DNA from 3 places in the Arthrobacter sp. B0316-5-4 genome. Region 3 is predicted to be linked to each of the others. Evidence: predicted binding sites of a transcription regulator. Region 3 holds the regulator's gene; each other region holds the start of a gene.

Region 1 (5,461 bases), on a different contig from region 3:
ATTCTGGGCGTGGTGCTCGTGATCGGCTTCATTTGGCTGGCCACCAAGGCGATGTGGAAGGTGGCGGAACCGAACGAGGCCCTCATTATCTCGGGGCTGACGCGCGGAACCCTCGAAAATACCGACGGCATGGACTTCAAAATCGTCACCGGCAAGGGCGCATTGGTGGTCCCGGGACTGCAGACGGTTCGCAGCCTGGCCTTGACCCTGAACGAAACCGAACTCAAGGTTTCCTGCGTGACTTCGCAGGGCATCCAAGTGATCGTGGACGGAGTGGTGATCTACAAGATCGGCGACGCTCCCCCGTTCATCGCCAACGCGGCCCGGCGGTTCCTGGGCCAGCAGCCCAAGATGGAAAGCCAGGTCTACAACGTGTTCGAGGGGCACCTGCGCTCAATCATCGGCAGCATGACCGTGGAGGAAATCATCCGCGAGCGTGACAAGCTCGCCTCTTTGGTTCGCAGTGCCAGCGGGGTCGAGATGGAGAAGCTGGGCCTGGTGGTCGATTCACTGCAGATCAAGGACTTGCAGGATCCCACGGGCTACATCCAGAACCTGGCCAAGCCGCACATAGCGCAGGTCAAGATGGAGGCCCGCATTGCCGAGGCCACCAGCAACCGGGAAGCGGCAGAGAAGGAAGCAGAAGCGGCGGCCCTGATCGCTGATGCGCAGAGCCTTTCCGCCATCAAGCAATCGGCAGCCCAGGCGAACGCGGAGCAAGCCCGTGCCCAGGCAGCGCAAGCAGGGCCGCTGGCCGACGCTACCGCCCGGCAGCAAGTGGTGGTCCAAGAGACCGAAGTGGCCAAGCTTGAGGCCGACCGCGAAGAGCAAAAACTGCAGACCACCATCCGTAAGCCCGCCGACGCCCGGGCCTACGCCCAACGCACCGACGCAGAGGCCAAGAAGGCAGCTGACATCAGCGCCGCGGAAGCACTGGCTAAGCGCACCGAACTCGAGGCCCAGGCCAATGCCCGCCGAGTGGAGCTCGAAGCCCAGGCCAACGCGGGAGCGGCGGCAGCCATGGCCGGCGCAACACGCGTCACGGGTGAAGCCGAAGCAGCGGCGACGACGGCACGCGGCAATGCGGCTGCCTCCGCCGTGAAGGCCAAGGCGTTGGCTGAAGCTGAGGGCATCAAGGCCCGCGGTGAAGCGCTCGAAACCAACCAGGACGCCGTCATTTCGCAGCAGATCGCTGAGAACATGCCGGCTATTGTGTCGGCAGCGGCGGAGCCGTTCTCACGAATTGGGCAGCTGACCGTACTCAATGGTGGCGAGGGGCTGAACAGCATGGTGGGTGGCATCCTGTCCCAGGTGGGGAACTTCCTGCCGTCGCTGGCCTCGGCGTTGCGGGGCAAAGAGACGCCCGCTGCTGCTCCCCGTCCAGCTCCCGTGAAAGCTCCGCCGGCGCCAGCTCCCTCCGCCAAGGACCCAGATGCATAGAGAGGTGGATCGTAGCCTCACCGGAAAGATCGGCCGGGTCACGGGCACGGTCGCGCCCGGGACCATCGGTGAAGTCATGCTTCCTTTCCACGGCGGCACCAGTGCGTTCTTCGCCTACCCGTTTGATAAGACGAGCGTTTTCCCCGTCGGGGAGAAGGTACTGGTGATCTACTTCGAGCCGCCGCAATCCGTGTACGTCGACGAGCTGCCGGACGTCCTCCAGGGTAAGGGGTAGCCGCCTCGCGAGGCACGCGGTCACAACTGCGGCCCGTAGATGAACTCCTTGGCGTGGTTGACGGCCTTTTTGAAGGCGTCGTTCCGGAGTGACACCTGTTCCTGCGATCCCCCAGCACTTGGCTCAATGAAGGTGGTGGGCCCTGGGCGGAGCATCCAGATGTCCCCGGCCGGCGGCAAATAGAAGACGCCGAAGGAACGGTGTTCCGGGTCGTCGGTCCAAATGGGCACCACGGCCACCGCGGCACCTGTATCCGGGTTGATCCACTGGGCGCGAGGCATCGGTTGCTCCAGCACTTCAGGGTCGAGGAACGGCGCAGTCCCCCTTCCCCAGCGCTTCTCGAACCGTTCGTAGAACGCTGGAATGATGTGGCCGTCGTAGGGACGCCATGCGCTCATGAATGTCTCCTTGGAAGTCGGGTACTTCGGGGCAGGGGCTCCCATCGGGCCGGGCCAAACGACAGCGGCCCCTGCTCCGAGGTAGGACCGGGGGTAGCTACTGGCGATCGATGGAAACGGACCTTCACAGGCGTCCCGCGATCACCGGATGGAGCACTGGACCGCCGCTCACGGTCGTAAGCCGCCCGCTTTCCTGGGTCCGACAAAACGACGTACGCCTGCATGATGGCATGCAGTTCCTGGACGTCGCCCGCTGAGGGGGTGCCGCCGTCGTCGGCTGCTTGGCGCGTGTCCGGGTGGTGGGTGCGCAGCAGCGAGCGGTAGGCGCGGGCTATCTCGCGCGGGGTGGCATCGGGCGTCACGTGCAGGGTTGCGTAGTGGTCTGGCTGGGTGTTCACTGCTGGTTCCGGGTGGGATGCGGTGGATGGGAGATGGCCCCCGGCCGAAGCCGAGGGCCATCCGATCGGGAGGCGACGTCAGGGGCCGCGTTTTTCTCTGCGCGACAAGCGCTGTGGCGTGGCACGAAGCCTGCGCCCATTTTTCCGATGCTGCGGCCGATCCGAAGCTCCCGTCCTGCACTCCGCTGAGGGCCACCCCCGGGCGAACCCTCAGCGGAGAGGGCGGACTATGCGTTGATTTCCTGTCGTTGCTCGTTGGACGTGATTTCGATGCGCCGGGGCTTGGCCTTCTCGGCGACGGGGATGCGGAGTGTCAGCACACCTGCGTCGTAGCTGGCCTTGACGCCGTCGGTGTCCAGGGTGTCGCCCAGGATCAGTTGGCGGCTGAAGACGCCTTGGGGGCGTTCGGCGGCGATCAGTTCGGTGTTCTCGCCCGCTGGCGACTTACGTTCTGCCTTGACGGTCAGGACGTTGCGCTCGACGTCGAGGTCCACCGATTCAGGGTTCACACCGGGCAGGTCGAAAGCGACCACAAACTCTTCGCCGTCCTGCCAGGCGTCCATCGGCATGCCGGCGGGGCGTGCTGTTGTGCCAAAAACCTGTTGGGCGAGCCTGTCGAATTCGCGGAACGGGTCAGTGCGCATCAGCATTTTGTTCTCACTCCTTAGATCTTGATGCTGACTCTTCTATTGCGCCAGCCTTCCTGATCTGTGTTGGCTGGTATAGATTTTTTATAGCACTGGTGAGAGAGTGGTGCAAGTAGGTTTTCGGAAGAATTTTGGAGAGGTTTCGGATGGCTGCTTCGGACAGTTCCGCTGGAGGGCACGACGGCGGATTGGGCGCCGCTGTTGCCGGCGGCGGCACTGGCGGCGCTGATGGCCGGGACGCCCGGGGCGTCTACGCGATCTCGGTGGCGGCAGAACTCGTTGGCACGGGGCAGCAGAACATCCGCCAATATGAACGCAAGGGCCTGCTCACCCCGGGCCGCACGGACGGCGGCACCCGTCGCTACAGCGAGGACGACCTCACCACGTTGCGACGGATCGGGGTGCTCCTGGATGAAGGGCTGAACCTGGCCGGCGTAAAGCTCGTGCTGGAGTTGGAAGCTCAGAATCGTGGGCTGACGAAGGACAACCATGGCCTCACGCAGGACAACCGGGAACTACGGGCGGACAACAAGGGGCTGCGGAAGGATTTGAAGGCTGCGCGGGAAAGTTCAGCTGCTGTCGAATGATCGGGCAGGCGGCTCAGCACTGATAATAAAAAGTGGCCGCCCCAGAAAAGGAGCGGCCACATTCATCGTTCAGTCGACGTACTACTTACTTTTCGCAGCCCACGCCGTCGCCATCTTTATCGAGGTGTGACCCGTAGCCAGGCTGACCCACTCGAATGGGAGCAGCACCGGCGGCACGAACTGCCGCGCAATTCTTGTAGTACGTCGCGGGCGGTGCCACCGGCGGCGCTACAGGCGGCGCTTGGACAACGGGAGGCTGAGCAGGCACAACCGGAACCACCGGCGGAGCCTCGACGACTGCCGGAGGCGGCACGACGACTGCCGGAGTTTCAACTACGGGCGGAGCGACCAACTTGACCGGTTCCTGAATCGGAGTTGGCGTCGGTGTGGGAGTTGGTGTCGCAGTTTCGTCCGTGAGATGGCGCACCCCAAGTTTCACCTTGGAGTCTTTCGCAACCTGGACGGCTGGCAGCGGATCCTGACTGACAACCTGCCAGTTCTTCTTGGACAGGATGGTCTTACCGTCGTTGACGTCCTCAGCATCTACTTTGAGGCCGAGGTCTTTGAGCTGATCAGTTGCTTTGTCGAGGGTGAGTCCGCCAACGTCGGGCATGGTGATCGTCTGCTCAGCGACAGCTGTAGCACTCGCCGCGGACTGGGCGGATGTAGCTTTGCTACAGCCAGTCAGCGCAATACAAGTGAGCACGAAAAGTGCAAATAACTTCTTCAAAATGTCCCCTTTTTTGAAGCGATGCCAAAGCTCTTGAAAGGCCTGAGTGCCAAACTTCGGAGGGCTCGCTCGGTCAAAAGGTAACAGTGCACCGCCCGTTTAGTGGCGGTGCACCAAAACTACGCGTAACAAATGTCAGATTATCGCTGTCATCACATTCCACCCGGCCCCAACCTGCTTCGCCGTGGGCCACGCCGATCCCCCTTGGCCGGAGTACAACCACAGGCCACCGCCGGAGTCCCGGGCCAACAGATCAGCCCGCCCGTCGCCGTCGAAATCACCGGGGCCAACCAGCGAGTTCATCGCGTTCCAGCCTTGGCCTGTCACTTGGCGGGGCAGCCATCCGCCGGTTCCCTTGGGCGGGTACAACCACAAGGTCCCAGCGCTGTCGCGGGCCACGAGGTCGGTCACGCCGTCGCCGTTGAAGTCGTCGGCACCAGTGATTTCAGACAACGCCGACCAGCCCGAATCGGCCCACATCCTGGGCAACCAGCCACCCTTTCCGTCGCCGCGGTACAGCCACAAGGCCCCGCCACGGTCGCGGGCCACGACGTCCCCAAAGCCAGCGCCAAAGAAGTTGATGGGCTCGATGGCGCTCATGTTTTCCCAGCCGCTGCCAACCAGCACCCGGGTTCCGAGTCCGCCGGCACCGTTGCCCGGGTAGAGCCACAGGAGACCACCGCCGTCGCGCGCCAGAACGTCGGCAAACGAATCGCCGTTGAAGTCGCCCGGCGCGATCAGGGCCGTCATGACATTCCAGCCCTGCCCGACCTGGACGCGCTGGAGCCATCCGCCCGATCCGTTCCCCGGGTACAGCCACAAAGCCCCTGACACGTCCCGCGCCAACACGTCAGGATGCGAATCACCGTTGAAGTCGTTCTTCACGGGCGCTGCAACAGAGCCGTCAATCACGGACACGGAGGCACTTCCGTTGTTGGAGACGTAGACCTTGCCGGTGTTCGGGTTGACCGCGGCGTCCAGGGGATCCTGTCCGGAGAACACGGCGGAGAAGCGGTTGTCGCCATC
Region 2 (5,461 bases), on a different contig from region 3:
CGCTTCGGGCAAACGCTCTCTCACGTTCCGTACGCTTCGGGCAGACGCTCTCTCACGTTCCGTACGCTTCGGGCGGACGCTCGCTCACGTTCCGTACGCTTCGGGCAAACGCTCTCTCACGTTCCGTATGCTTCGCGGCCTTGGTGATGGAGGGTTGGTGGGAAGGCGGCGGAACGTGGAGGAGCGCTAGAGGACCGGCAGTTCCCAGTCGATCGGCTCGGCGCCCTGCTGTGTCAGAAGCTCATTGGCCCGGCTGAACGGTTTGGAGCCAAAGAAGCCCCGCGATGCCGACAAGGGGCTGGGGTGGACCGATACCACCGACGGCGCTCCCTTGAGCAGCGGCACGACGCCCTCTGCGTCTTTCCCCCACAGGATGGCCACCAGTGGGCGTTGCTGTCCGGCCCCGGTGGTGCGGTCGGCGACGGCGGTGACGGCCGCCGTCGTAATGTCCTCCCAGCCTTTGCCGCGATGGGAGCCGGCATTGCCCGCTTCAACGCTGAGGACACGGTTCAGCAGAAGGACACCCTGGCTGGTCCAGGCGCTGAGGTCGCCATGGACTCGCGGTGGCAGGCCGAGGTCGTCGTGAAGTTCGCGGTAGATATTGGCGAGGCTCCGCGGGATGGGGCGCGTGCTCCGTGAAACGGCAAAGGAAAGGCCGACGGCGTGTCCCGGGGTTGGGTACGGGTCCTGGCCGAGTATGAGTACTTTGACGTCGGCCAGCGGTTGTTTGAAGGTGCGCAGAAGATTGTCAGAGGCAGGGAGGACCTGGCTTCCATTGGCGGCCTGGCCGGCGACGAACGCGAGGGCGGCGCGGAGTTGGTCTTCCACGGGCCGCAAGGCGTCCGCCCAGTCAGGCGCCATGAGCTCCTCCAACGGACGGTCAATCAGTTCGGCGAAGTTGGTATCCGCCACGCCCGCCGGTTCAAGTTCAAACAGTGCATCCTCGCCAGTCATCACGCCATTGTCTCCCGCACCCGCCAAACGGGGCGAATGACAGCGTTGTTATTCGCCCGTAACATAGGGGTAGGACAATTTCCCACCAAGCGTCGAAGGAGTGTGCCGTGGCCGAACCAGCACCGGAACCGATGGCGCCGCAGGCGACAGGTTTTTCGCTCGAGGACCTCGCGGCTGAAACCCGCAGCGAATCCCCCCTGAGTGAGCGGGACCAGCAAATGCTGGCACTTGAACGGCAGTGGTGGAAGTACGCCGGCGCCAAGGAACAGGCTATCCGCGAGCTGTTCGATCTCTCCGCCACCCATTACTACCAGATCCTGAACGCGCTGATCGATACCGAGGACGCGTTGGCTCACGATCCCATGCTCGTCAAGAGATTGCGTAGACTACGTACGTCCCGCCAACGTGCGCGGACGGCACGTCGCTTGGGGTCCGACGCGTAAATCGCCAGGCTGATCTGTCAGCAGCAACCAGCAAGGACAACGCTTCACCATGACCAAATATGCCAGGGATGAATTCGACCAGGTTCCGCAGAACACCAATCGCCAGGGCGTTCACCGTGACGCCCAGGAGACTGCCCGCCCCACCTTGTGGCCGGTCCTCACCGTTGGAGCCGTCGCTCTGGTGCTCGGCCTGGTGGCGTTCTTGATCCTTCCAAACCTCGGTGTTGTGGGCCCCAGCGCTTCCTCGAACGTCTCGACGCCGGCGCCCCAGCAGACTGATGCCTCACCGTCTGCGGCGCCCAGCGAATCAGCTCCCGCAGCTTCCGGCGAACCGAGCCCGGAGGCTTCACCGTCCAACGTTCCGTCCGAGACTCCGTCTTCGGCTGCGGTGGACAAAACCACCCCCGTTGCGGTTTACAACGGCGCCGGCACGGCTGGCCTGGCAGGCCGGGTGGCCGGCCTGGTAGAGGGCGATGGATGGACGCTGAGCACGGTTGGCAACTGGGGCGGCCTGCCGCAGCAGACCTCCGTGATCTTCTACAACAGTCCTGCGCAGAAGGCCAACGCCGAGGCGTTGGGTGCTCTGCTGCGCATCCAATCGATCGTGGAGTCCCCGGAAATCCAGCAGCCCCTGGTGGTTGTTGCCGGCCCCGGATACCAGTAGAGGGCCGCTGTAGAAGCACCCCCAAGCCCCAACTCGGTTAAGCCTCAATAACAAAAACGATGCCCCGCCCCTCACCGGCAGCGCCGTGATAGTGACTGTGGTTACAGTGGATTGATTCCGGTACGGAGATCCCGGCAACCGGTCTTGGCTACTGCGAAAGTGTGGGCATCATGGCATTGGGAACCGTCAAATGGTTCAACGCCGAAAAAGGCTACGGCTTCATCACTGTTGATGAGTCCGGCGACGACGTCTTTGTACACTGGTCCGCCATCCAGATGGATGGCTTCCGGGCCCTCGAGGAGGGCCAGCGGGTGGAGTTTGAATTGGGGGAGGGCCAGAAAGGGCCGCAGGCAGAAGGAGTGCACGTCGCCTAGCCTCGCTGGAGACCGGCACTTCATCGGCTCAGCTCATGGCTGAAACCCCCTTGATTTCCGTCGCAAAGGCGCATTCCTGCTTGCACTCTCCCCGGTCGAGTGCTAATTATTGATTTAGCACTCCTACGGTTCGACTGCTAAGTACGGCTCGGCTTACGCCGGTCCCGATCGGCTGCCGGACCGCTGGAGGATCAAGAAAAACCTTGGTGTGGTGAGGTTCGGAGCGCGGGGCATACATAGGCCGCAAGCAAAGGACCGTCCGTCGCGGGCACCGCATCTGACAGGTACCTTCTTAACGACTGTCCCGAAAGGACTACCGCCGTTATGGCCAAGATCATTGCATTTGATGAAGAGGCACGCCGCGGCCTCGAGCGGGGCCTGAACATCCTCGCTGACGCCGTTAAGGTCACCCTCGGCCCGCGTGGACGCAACGTCGTCCTCGAAAAGAAGTGGGGCGCCCCCACGATCACCAACGATGGCGTTTCCATCGCCAAGGAGATCGAGCTGGACGACCCTTACGAGAAGATCGGTGCAGAACTGGTCAAGGAAGTTGCCAAGAAGACGGATGACGTCGCTGGCGATGGTACGACCACTGCAACCGTCCTCGCCCAGGCACTGGTGAAGGAAGGCCTGCGCAACGTTGCCGCCGGCGCCGACCCGCTGTCCCTCAAGCGCGGCATCGAGAAGGCTGTTGAAGCAGTCATCAACGAACTCCTGGCTTCCGCCAAGGAAATCGAAACCAAGGAAGAGATCGCAGCCACGGCTTCCATCTCCGCCGGTGACCCGGAAATCGGCAGCCTGATCGCCGAAGCCCTGGACAAGGTGGGCAAGGAAGGCGTCATCACGGTCGAGGAATCCAACACCTTCGGCTTGGAGCTCGAGCTCACCGAGGGCATGCGCTTCGACAAGGGCTACATCTCCGCTTACTTCGTCACCGACGCAGAGCGCCAGGAAACGGTCCTCGAAGACCCGTACATCCTGATCGTCAACTCCAAGATCTCCAACGTGAAGGAACTCGTCACGGTTCTGGAGAAGGTCATGCAGTCCAACAAGCCGCTGCTGATCATCGCCGAAGACATCGAGGGCGAGGCCCTGGCCACCCTGATCGTCAACAAGATCCGTGGCACCTTCAAGTCCGTCGCCGTCAAGGCTCCGGGCTTCGGTGACCGCCGCAAGGCACAGCTGGCCGACATCGCCATCCTCACCGGCGGCCAGGTCATCTCCGAAGAAGTTGGCCTCAAGCTCGAAAACGCTGGCCTGGAACTCCTCGGTACCGCCCGCAAGGTTGTTGTCACCAAGGACGAGACCACCATCGTTGAAGGTGCCGGCGACGCTGAGCAGATCGCAGGCCGCGTGGCCCAGATCCGTGCCGAGATCGAAAACTCCGACTCCGACTACGACCGCGAGAAGCTGCAGGAGCGCCTGGCCAAGCTGGCCGGTGGCGTTGCAGTCATCAAGGCCGGTGCCGCAACCGAAGTTGAGCTCAAGGAACGCAAGCACCGCATTGAGGACGCAGTCCGCAACGCCAAGGCTGCTGTTGAAGAAGGCATCGTTGCCGGTGGTGGCGTTGCCCTCATCCAGGCAGGCGCCAAGGCATTCGCCAACCTCACCCTGCAGGGTGACGAGGCAACCGGTGCCAACATCGTCAAGGTTGCCATCGACGCTCCGCTGAAGCAGATCGCGTTCAACGCTGGCCTCGAGCCGGGCGTTGTCGTCGACAAGGTTCGCGGCCTGCCTTCCGGCCACGGCCTGAACGCTGCCACGGGCGTCTACGAAGACCTCCTGGCTGCCGGCGTCAACGACCCCGTAAAGGTCACCCGCTCGGCTCTCCAGAACGCTGCTTCCATCGCTGGTCTGTTCCTGACCACCGAGGCTGTAGTGGCTGACAAGCCCGAGAAGAACGCTCCGGCTCCGGGCGGCGACGACATGGGCGGCATGGGCGGCTTCTAAGCCCCTCGCTGAACATCACGTTTCAGAGCTAACGACGGCGGTCCGCACCTTCTGGTGCGGGCCGCCGTTTTTGCTGCCTACCACGGTTTCAGTGTCTGTGGGTTCTGGCAGGATTAACGGTATGACGATTATTGCTGCCGCCGATGGGTCTGCCCTCGGTAATCCTGGGCCGGCCGGTTGGGCCTGGTATGTTGACGACTCCTGTTGGCGCGCGGGAGGTTGGCCTCACGGCACCAACAACCAAGGCGAGCTCATGGCAGTGCTGGACCTGTTCCGCTCCACCGCGCATGTTCCCCACGAGGAACTGCTGATCCTGTGCGATAGCCAGTACGTCATCAACTGCATCACCAAATGGATGCCGGGCTGGAAGCGCAAGGGCTGGCGGAAGGCGGACGGCAAGCCGGTCCTCAACGTCGACCTCCTCAAGGATATTGACCAGGCGATCATTGGCCGCAAATACACCTTCGAGTGGGTCAAAGGCCACGCGGGACACGATCTCAACGAAGCGGCCGATGAGCGGGCCCGGGCTGTGGCCACGGCCTATCAGCAGGGCGTTGCGCCCCGGGTCGGGCCAGGTTTCCCAGGGGCCAAGAACGAAGCAGTAGCCGCAGGTTCCGGGACCTCCGTGAGCACGTCGATGGGGACTACAGCAAGCTCCGCGACGGTTACCACCAGCAGGGCCGCCGCTGCGACGGCCTCGTCCCCGAGCACTGTTGCCGCGCCCTCCCGGAGTTCCCGACCTCACTTCGAACCGACGCTCTTCGGAGAGTCAGGCATCTTCGGCCAAGCTGATCTTTTCAGCGAACTGGAAGATGATGCGTCGGCCCCGGAGCTCTCGCCGGAAGAAACTGTACTTGCCCTGGAACGGGAACTGCTGAGACCTGACGTGAGGGCGGACATTGGCAGGATCGGAGTGCTGCTGCACCCGGACTTCGCCGAAATTGGCAGCTCGGGCCGGTTTTGGACGCGGGATGCCATGATGGTGGCGTTGGAAGAGGACCCCGGCGAACCGGGAGAGCTGGAGCTCCTGAGCGCCGACCGCCTCGGTGACACCACCATCTTGCTGAACTACCGCA
Region 3 (5,461 bases):
CCGACGAGTCCAAGGACAAGGCCAAGAAGTAGATGCCCAGCGTCCTTCCTTTGGGCGATCCAGCACCTGCGGATGGCATTCTGCCTCCGCAGGTGCTGGCGGGCGTCGAGCACCGTAAGTTCGGGCTGTACGTCCATATCCCTTTTTGTGCCGTGCGTTGCGGCTATTGCGATTTCAATACCTACACCGCGACGGAACTGGGCGGTGGCGCCTCACAGGACGCTTATGCCAGTACCGCCATTTCGGAGCTCGACTTTGCCGCTTCGGCGCTCGAGTCCTCGTCGCTTCCTGCGCGCCCCCTGAGTACCGTCTTCTTCGGCGGCGGTACTCCCACCTTGCTTCCGGCCGAAGACCTGGCAAGGATCCTGCGCGCCGCCGTGGGGATGTGGGGGCTGGAGCCCGGTGCGGAAGTGACCACCGAAGCCAATCCTGATTCCGTCACGCCCGAATCGTTGAGGCTGCTGGCAGACGCCGGATTCACCCGGGTGTCTTTCGGCATGCAGTCCGCGGTTCCGCATGTCCTGAAAGTGCTGGACCGCACACACACGCCCAGCCGCGTTCCCTTGGTGGTGCAGTGGGCCCGCGACGTTGGACTCGCCGTCAGCCTGGACCTCATTTATGGGACCCCGGGGGAGTCCATGGAGGACTGGAGGGTTTCCCTCGAAACGGCCTTGTCGTATGCCCCGGACCATATCAGCGCCTACGCCTTGATCGTTGAGGACGGCACCAAGCTTGCTGCCCAGATCCGGCGCGGCGAGGTGCCCGGCATCGACGACGACGACCATGCCGCGAAATACGAACTCGCCGATGAACTCATCTCGGCGGCGGGAATGGGCTGGTACGAGGTCAGCAACTGGGCCCGCACCCCAGAGCAGGCATGCCGACACAACCTCGCCTACTGGCGTGGAGATGACTGGTGGGGCGTGGGCCCCGGAGCGCATTCCCACGTAGGTGGTGTGCGCTGGTGGAACGTCAAGCACCCCACTGCTTACGCATCACGGCTGGGAGCGGGAAGCTCGCCTGCGGCAGGCCGGGAAACGCTGGATACTGAAACGCGCGAGGTTGAACGCATCATGCTCGAGGCCCGCCTGGGCTCAGGCCTGGCAGTGGATGCCATGGACGCAGTGGGCCGGCACGCCATGGCAGGTTTGATCGCGGACGGATTGGTGGACCCGGTCCAAGCCTTCAAGGGCCGCTTGGTCCTGACACTAAAGGGTCGCTTGCTGGCAGACGCAGTGGTCCGCAGGATCCTCCCGGACTGAGCCTCACGGCACGGTCGGGGGCAGAGTCTGCCCCCGTCAGGCGGCTACTTGATCCAGCGCAAGTTGAGTTTGTAGCGGTGCGGCTGGCCGTGGTTCACGCGGATTCCCGCGGAGACGGAGAAGCACGTGAGTGCTACCCAGATGCCGGTCGCGATGACGGCGAAGACGTTGCCCACGACCGGAAGCAGGACGAGGATGTTGGCCAGGACCGCTGCGATGGTCGGGGGAAGCGTGAAGTTCAGCGCTTCCTTGGACTCCTGTGCCGTGAAGGGTCCCCGGTCCCGGAAGATCAGGTAGATCAGCAGGGAAGGCAGGCAGCCAAGGATGCCGCCAAAGTGCGCCAGTGTGGCCCATTGCCGGTCTTCGCCGGCCGTCAGGGGCAGTGCATTGGCTGGCGCGCCATGGTACTGGGGCCGCCCTGCGGCGCTGCCCGGTTCTTCAGGAGCGTTCTCTGCCACGGTGTCTTCCCTTTGCTGTAAAGATGCTGCGGTGTTGCTGTCCCAGAATACCGGCACCAGCCCGCTTCTACGGACCAACTCCCCGGTGGCACTCCGGTTGCACTGATTCAGGGACGGTGCTTCACGGGACTGTCAGGAAGTCGATGACTTCCTCAACGCGGCCCAGCAGGGATGCTTCAAGGTCCGCGTAGCTCCGTACGGCCCCGAGCAGCCTTTGCCAGCCCAATCCGACGTCCTCGGCGGTCTCATGGGGCCAGCCGAAGGCACGGAGGATGCCCGTCTTCCAATCCATGCCGCGCGGAACCGTGGGCCACTTCTCGATGCCCAGGACCTTGGGCCTGATGGCCTGCCACACATCCACGTAAGGATGTCCCACAATGAGGACGTTTCCCGCGGCCCCCGGACATGCCATGGCCTCGGCGGCGATGCGGGATTCTTTCGACCCCTCAACGAGGTGGTCCACCAGGATCCCGAGCCGACGGTCCGGGCCGGGGTTGAAGTCCGCAATGGCTGACGCGAGGTCGTCCACGCCATGCAATGGTTCAACGACGATCCCCTCCACCCGAAGATCGTCACCCCAGACCTTCTCGACGAGTTCGGCGTCGTGCTTTCCTTCCACCCAGATGCGGCTGGCTTTGGCCACCTGTGCGCGCTGGCCTCGGACCCGCACGGATCCGGAGGCTGTTCGGCCCGGTTGGACGGCCGACGCCGGCTGCCGGGCTGCTGGAGGCATCAGTCGGATGGGCTGGCCTTCAAGCAGGAAGCCGTATCCCAACTGGAACGATTTGGACTTTCCACGCCTGTCCTCAAGGGACACGATGTGCATGCCGCCGGTCTTCTCGACCCGGGTCACTTCGCCCACCCAGCCGGACTGGACGTCTTCGAGGACCATTCCCCGCTGCACCGCTACCTCGGGCAGTTGGCGTTTGGCGGGGGCGGACAGATCCTGTGGACCCCAGTTGTCGAAAGCCAAGGGATATTTCCTACCTTTGAGTACTTGGATGGGTGGGGAGCCGTTTGGCTGCGAAGCTGCCGAGCCTGCACGCTGGAAGCTGAATGCGGGCGTTTTCAATGCTAGCAACGGGGTGGCCCATAATAGACTTGTTAGCACTTGGGCATGTTGAGTGCTAAGTGCGGAGGCCTGTTGGGCGTGCCGCAGTGACCGGTCGCCATGACCACGGAAGTCGTCAGGAGGTGGAGCAATGAGTGAGCCACGCAAGTTGGAAGTGCTGCGTGCCATCGTTGAAGACTACGTGCATTCCCGGGAACCTGTTGGATCCAAGGCCCTAGTTGAGCGCCACCACCTCGGTGTTTCGAGTGCCACCATCCGCAATGACATGGCTGTCCTGGAAGAAGAGGGCCTCATCGCAGCGCCCCACACCAGCGCAGGTCGCATTCCCACGGACAAGGGCTACCGCCTGTTCGTGGACCGCATTTCCCAGGTCAAGCCACTCTCCGCGGCGGAACGCCGGGCCATCCATTCCCTCCTGGAGGGTCCGGATGATGTGGATGACATCCTGGAGCGGACCGTAAGGCTCCTTTCCCAGCTGACCAACCAGGTCGCCGTCGTGCAGTACCCGCACTCCAGCCGGGCGGTCGTCCGCCACGTCGAGTTCGTGTTGCTGGCACCCAAACAGGTCCTCGTCGTCCTCATCGCGGACACTGGCAGCGTAGGCCAGAAGGTCATTGATGCCGGATCCGATGTTGCCAACGAGGCATTGATGCTACTGAGGTCGCGTTTCCTCGGCAGTATCGCCGGAACGCAACTGGACCTCCTCCCACAGGTGCTGCCATCGGTTGTAGCTCTCTGCCCACCCGAGCTCCGCGGCCTGGCACAGACCCTCGCCCACGGCCTGCAGTCACTGAGCGACAACAGCCGCGAAGAGCGCATTTTGATGGCGGGCACCGCCAACCTGGCCCGCTCCAATGTTGATTTCCCCTTGAGCATCGGCCCGGTGCTGGAAGCCCTTGAGGAACAAGTCGTCATGCTCCGGTTGTTGTCCGATATGGGCGATGATCCGCGCGGCGTGACAGTGAGCATTGGCCGGGAGAACCCGTACGACGGTTTGGCTGAGGCTTCCGTCGTGGCCACCGGTTACGGCTCCGGAGCCAAGGTTGGGATCCTTGGCCCCACCCGCATGGACTATCCCACCACCATGGCAGCAGTCCGGGCCGTGGCCAGATACCTTTCCCGCATTCTCGGCGGCTGAACGCCGGCCCGAGGAAACATCCGCAGTACAACAAGGAAGAGATACCGACTTTGAGCAGCCACTATGACGTTTTGGGAGTCTCGCCGGAAGCCACCGGGGAAGAGATCAAAAAGGCGTACCGCAAGTTGGCGCGGAAACTTCACCCGGACGTCAACCCCGGAGAAGATGTCGCGGAGCAGTTCAAGGCAGTGACCCACGCCTACGAGGTGTTGTCGGACCCGCAGAAGCGCCGTGTCTACGACGCCACCGGCAATGAAAACGGAACCGAAAACGGCTTCGGCGGCGGCTATTCCGGCCAGGGCTTCGCCTTCCAGGACATTTTCGACACCTTCTTTGGCGGCGGTGGCGGCCATGGCGGGCCGGCCTCCCGGGTCCGGCGTGGCCAGGACGCCCTGATCAGCGTACGCATCGACCTCAAGGACGCAGTATTCGGCGTCAACAAGAAGCTCGAAGTCGACACGGCCGTGGTTTGCCCCACCTGTGATGGCAGCTGCTGCCGCCCCGGTACCCATCCTGAACGCTGTGACATCTGCGGTGGCAGCGGCCAGGTCCAGCGGGCTGTCCGGTCCATCCTCGGCCAGGTCATGACCACGGCACCGTGTGGCTCCTGCGAGGGCTTCGGCACGGTCATCAAGGATCCCTGCAACGAATGCAGCGGCCAGGGCCGCATCCGCAGCCGTCGTTCCCTCACCATCAAGGTTCCTGCCGGTGTAGCCACCGGCACCAGGATCCAGTTGTCCGGCCAAGGCGAAGCCGGTCCCGCGGGCGGTCCTGCCGGCGACCTCTACGTCGAAATCCGCGTCAACAACGATTCCATGTTCATGCGCGAAGGCGACGACCTGCACGCCACCCTGAGCGTGCCGATGACAGCCGCTGCCTTGGGCACCGAACTCCAGCTGGACACCTTCGACGGCGCGCAGGACATCGACGTCAAGGCCGGAACCCAGTCGGGCGAAATCATCACCCTTCGCGGCCTGGGCGTGACCCACCTTCGCGGCTACGGCCGAGGCGACCTCAAGGTGCACCTGCACGTGGAGACGCCGACAAAGCTCGATGCCGCCCAGGAAGAGCTGCTCCAACAGCTCGCCAAACTGCGTGGAGAACAGTTCACCGAGGGAAAGCTCGTTGCCAGCGGTGGCATGTTCGCCAAACTGCGGGACAAGCTCGGTAACCTGTAGCGGTGAGCAACCCCGTCTTCTTCACCCAGGCCGGCAACCTCAGCCACCTGGGACCCGGTTCTGTCTTCGTCCTGGAGGGTCCGGAGGCGCGCCACGCGGTCACCGTCAAACGCTTGGCCGTAGGCGAACAGGTGGACATCGCCGATGGCGCCGGCGCCCGGTTGACGGGCACGGTCTCCGAGGTTGGTTCGGGCACCTTGGCCGTGACTGCCTCGGACGTGGTCTTCGAGGAGCAACCAGCCATTCGCCTGGTCCTCGTCCAGGCGCTGGCCAAAGGGGACCGTGACGAACTTGCCGCCGAAACGGCCACTGAACTCGGCATCGACGCAGTGGTCCCGTGGCAGTCCGAACGC

What was found. The regulator HrcA, encoded in region 3, represses chaperone genes, less so after heat shock. The targets are predictions, from matches to a motif close to TTNGCACTCGNNNNNNNCGAGTGCNAA.
Region 1: AC5RU9_RS14210 (Hsp20/alpha crystallin family protein) is a predicted target of HrcA. The motif match lies at 3,205-3,231, and genes of this name have one in related genera.
Region 2: groL (chaperonin GroEL) is a predicted target of HrcA. The motif match lies at 2,550-2,576, and genes of this name have one in related genera.

Annotation. Positions count from the first base shown of each region.
Region 1 is NZ_JBNHFN010000004.1:487,834-493,294, forward strand. It holds gene AC5RU9_RS14190 (flotillin family protein) at 1-1,440, shown strand, start outside; gene AC5RU9_RS14195 (NfeD C-terminal domain-containing protein) at 1,445-1,675, shown strand; gene AC5RU9_RS14200 (hypothetical protein) at 1,696-2,073, opposite strand; gene AC5RU9_RS14205 (J domain-containing protein) at 2,070-2,471, opposite strand; gene AC5RU9_RS14210 (Hsp20/alpha crystallin family protein) at 2,699-3,121, opposite strand; gene AC5RU9_RS14215 (MerR family transcriptional regulator) at 3,265-3,705, shown strand; gene AC5RU9_RS14220 (excalibur calcium-binding domain-containing protein) at 3,791-4,435, opposite strand; gene AC5RU9_RS14225 (FG-GAP-like repeat-containing protein) at 4,571-5,461, opposite strand, start outside.
Region 2 is NZ_JBNHFN010000004.1:690,419-695,879, reverse strand. It holds gene AC5RU9_RS15165 (uracil-DNA glycosylase) at 187-954, opposite strand; gene AC5RU9_RS15160 (DUF3263 domain-containing protein) at 1,062-1,397, shown strand; gene AC5RU9_RS15155 (LytR C-terminal domain-containing protein) at 1,447-2,061, shown strand; gene AC5RU9_RS15150 (cold-shock protein) at 2,232-2,435, shown strand; gene groL (chaperonin GroEL) at 2,760-4,385, shown strand; gene AC5RU9_RS15140 (RNase H family protein) at 4,507-5,461, shown strand, end outside.
Region 3 is NZ_JBNHFN010000002.1:641,973-647,433, reverse strand. It holds gene lepA (translation elongation factor 4) at 1-32, shown strand, start outside; gene hemW (radical SAM family heme chaperone HemW) at 33-1,262, shown strand; gene AC5RU9_RS07305 (DUF4870 domain-containing protein) at 1,307-1,720, opposite strand; gene AC5RU9_RS07300 (DUF3097 domain-containing protein) at 1,842-2,693, opposite strand; gene hrcA (heat-inducible transcriptional repressor HrcA) at 2,923-3,930, shown strand; gene dnaJ (molecular chaperone DnaJ) at 3,981-5,108, shown strand; gene AC5RU9_RS07285 (16S rRNA (uracil(1498)-N(3))-methyltransferase) at 5,111-5,461, shown strand, end outside.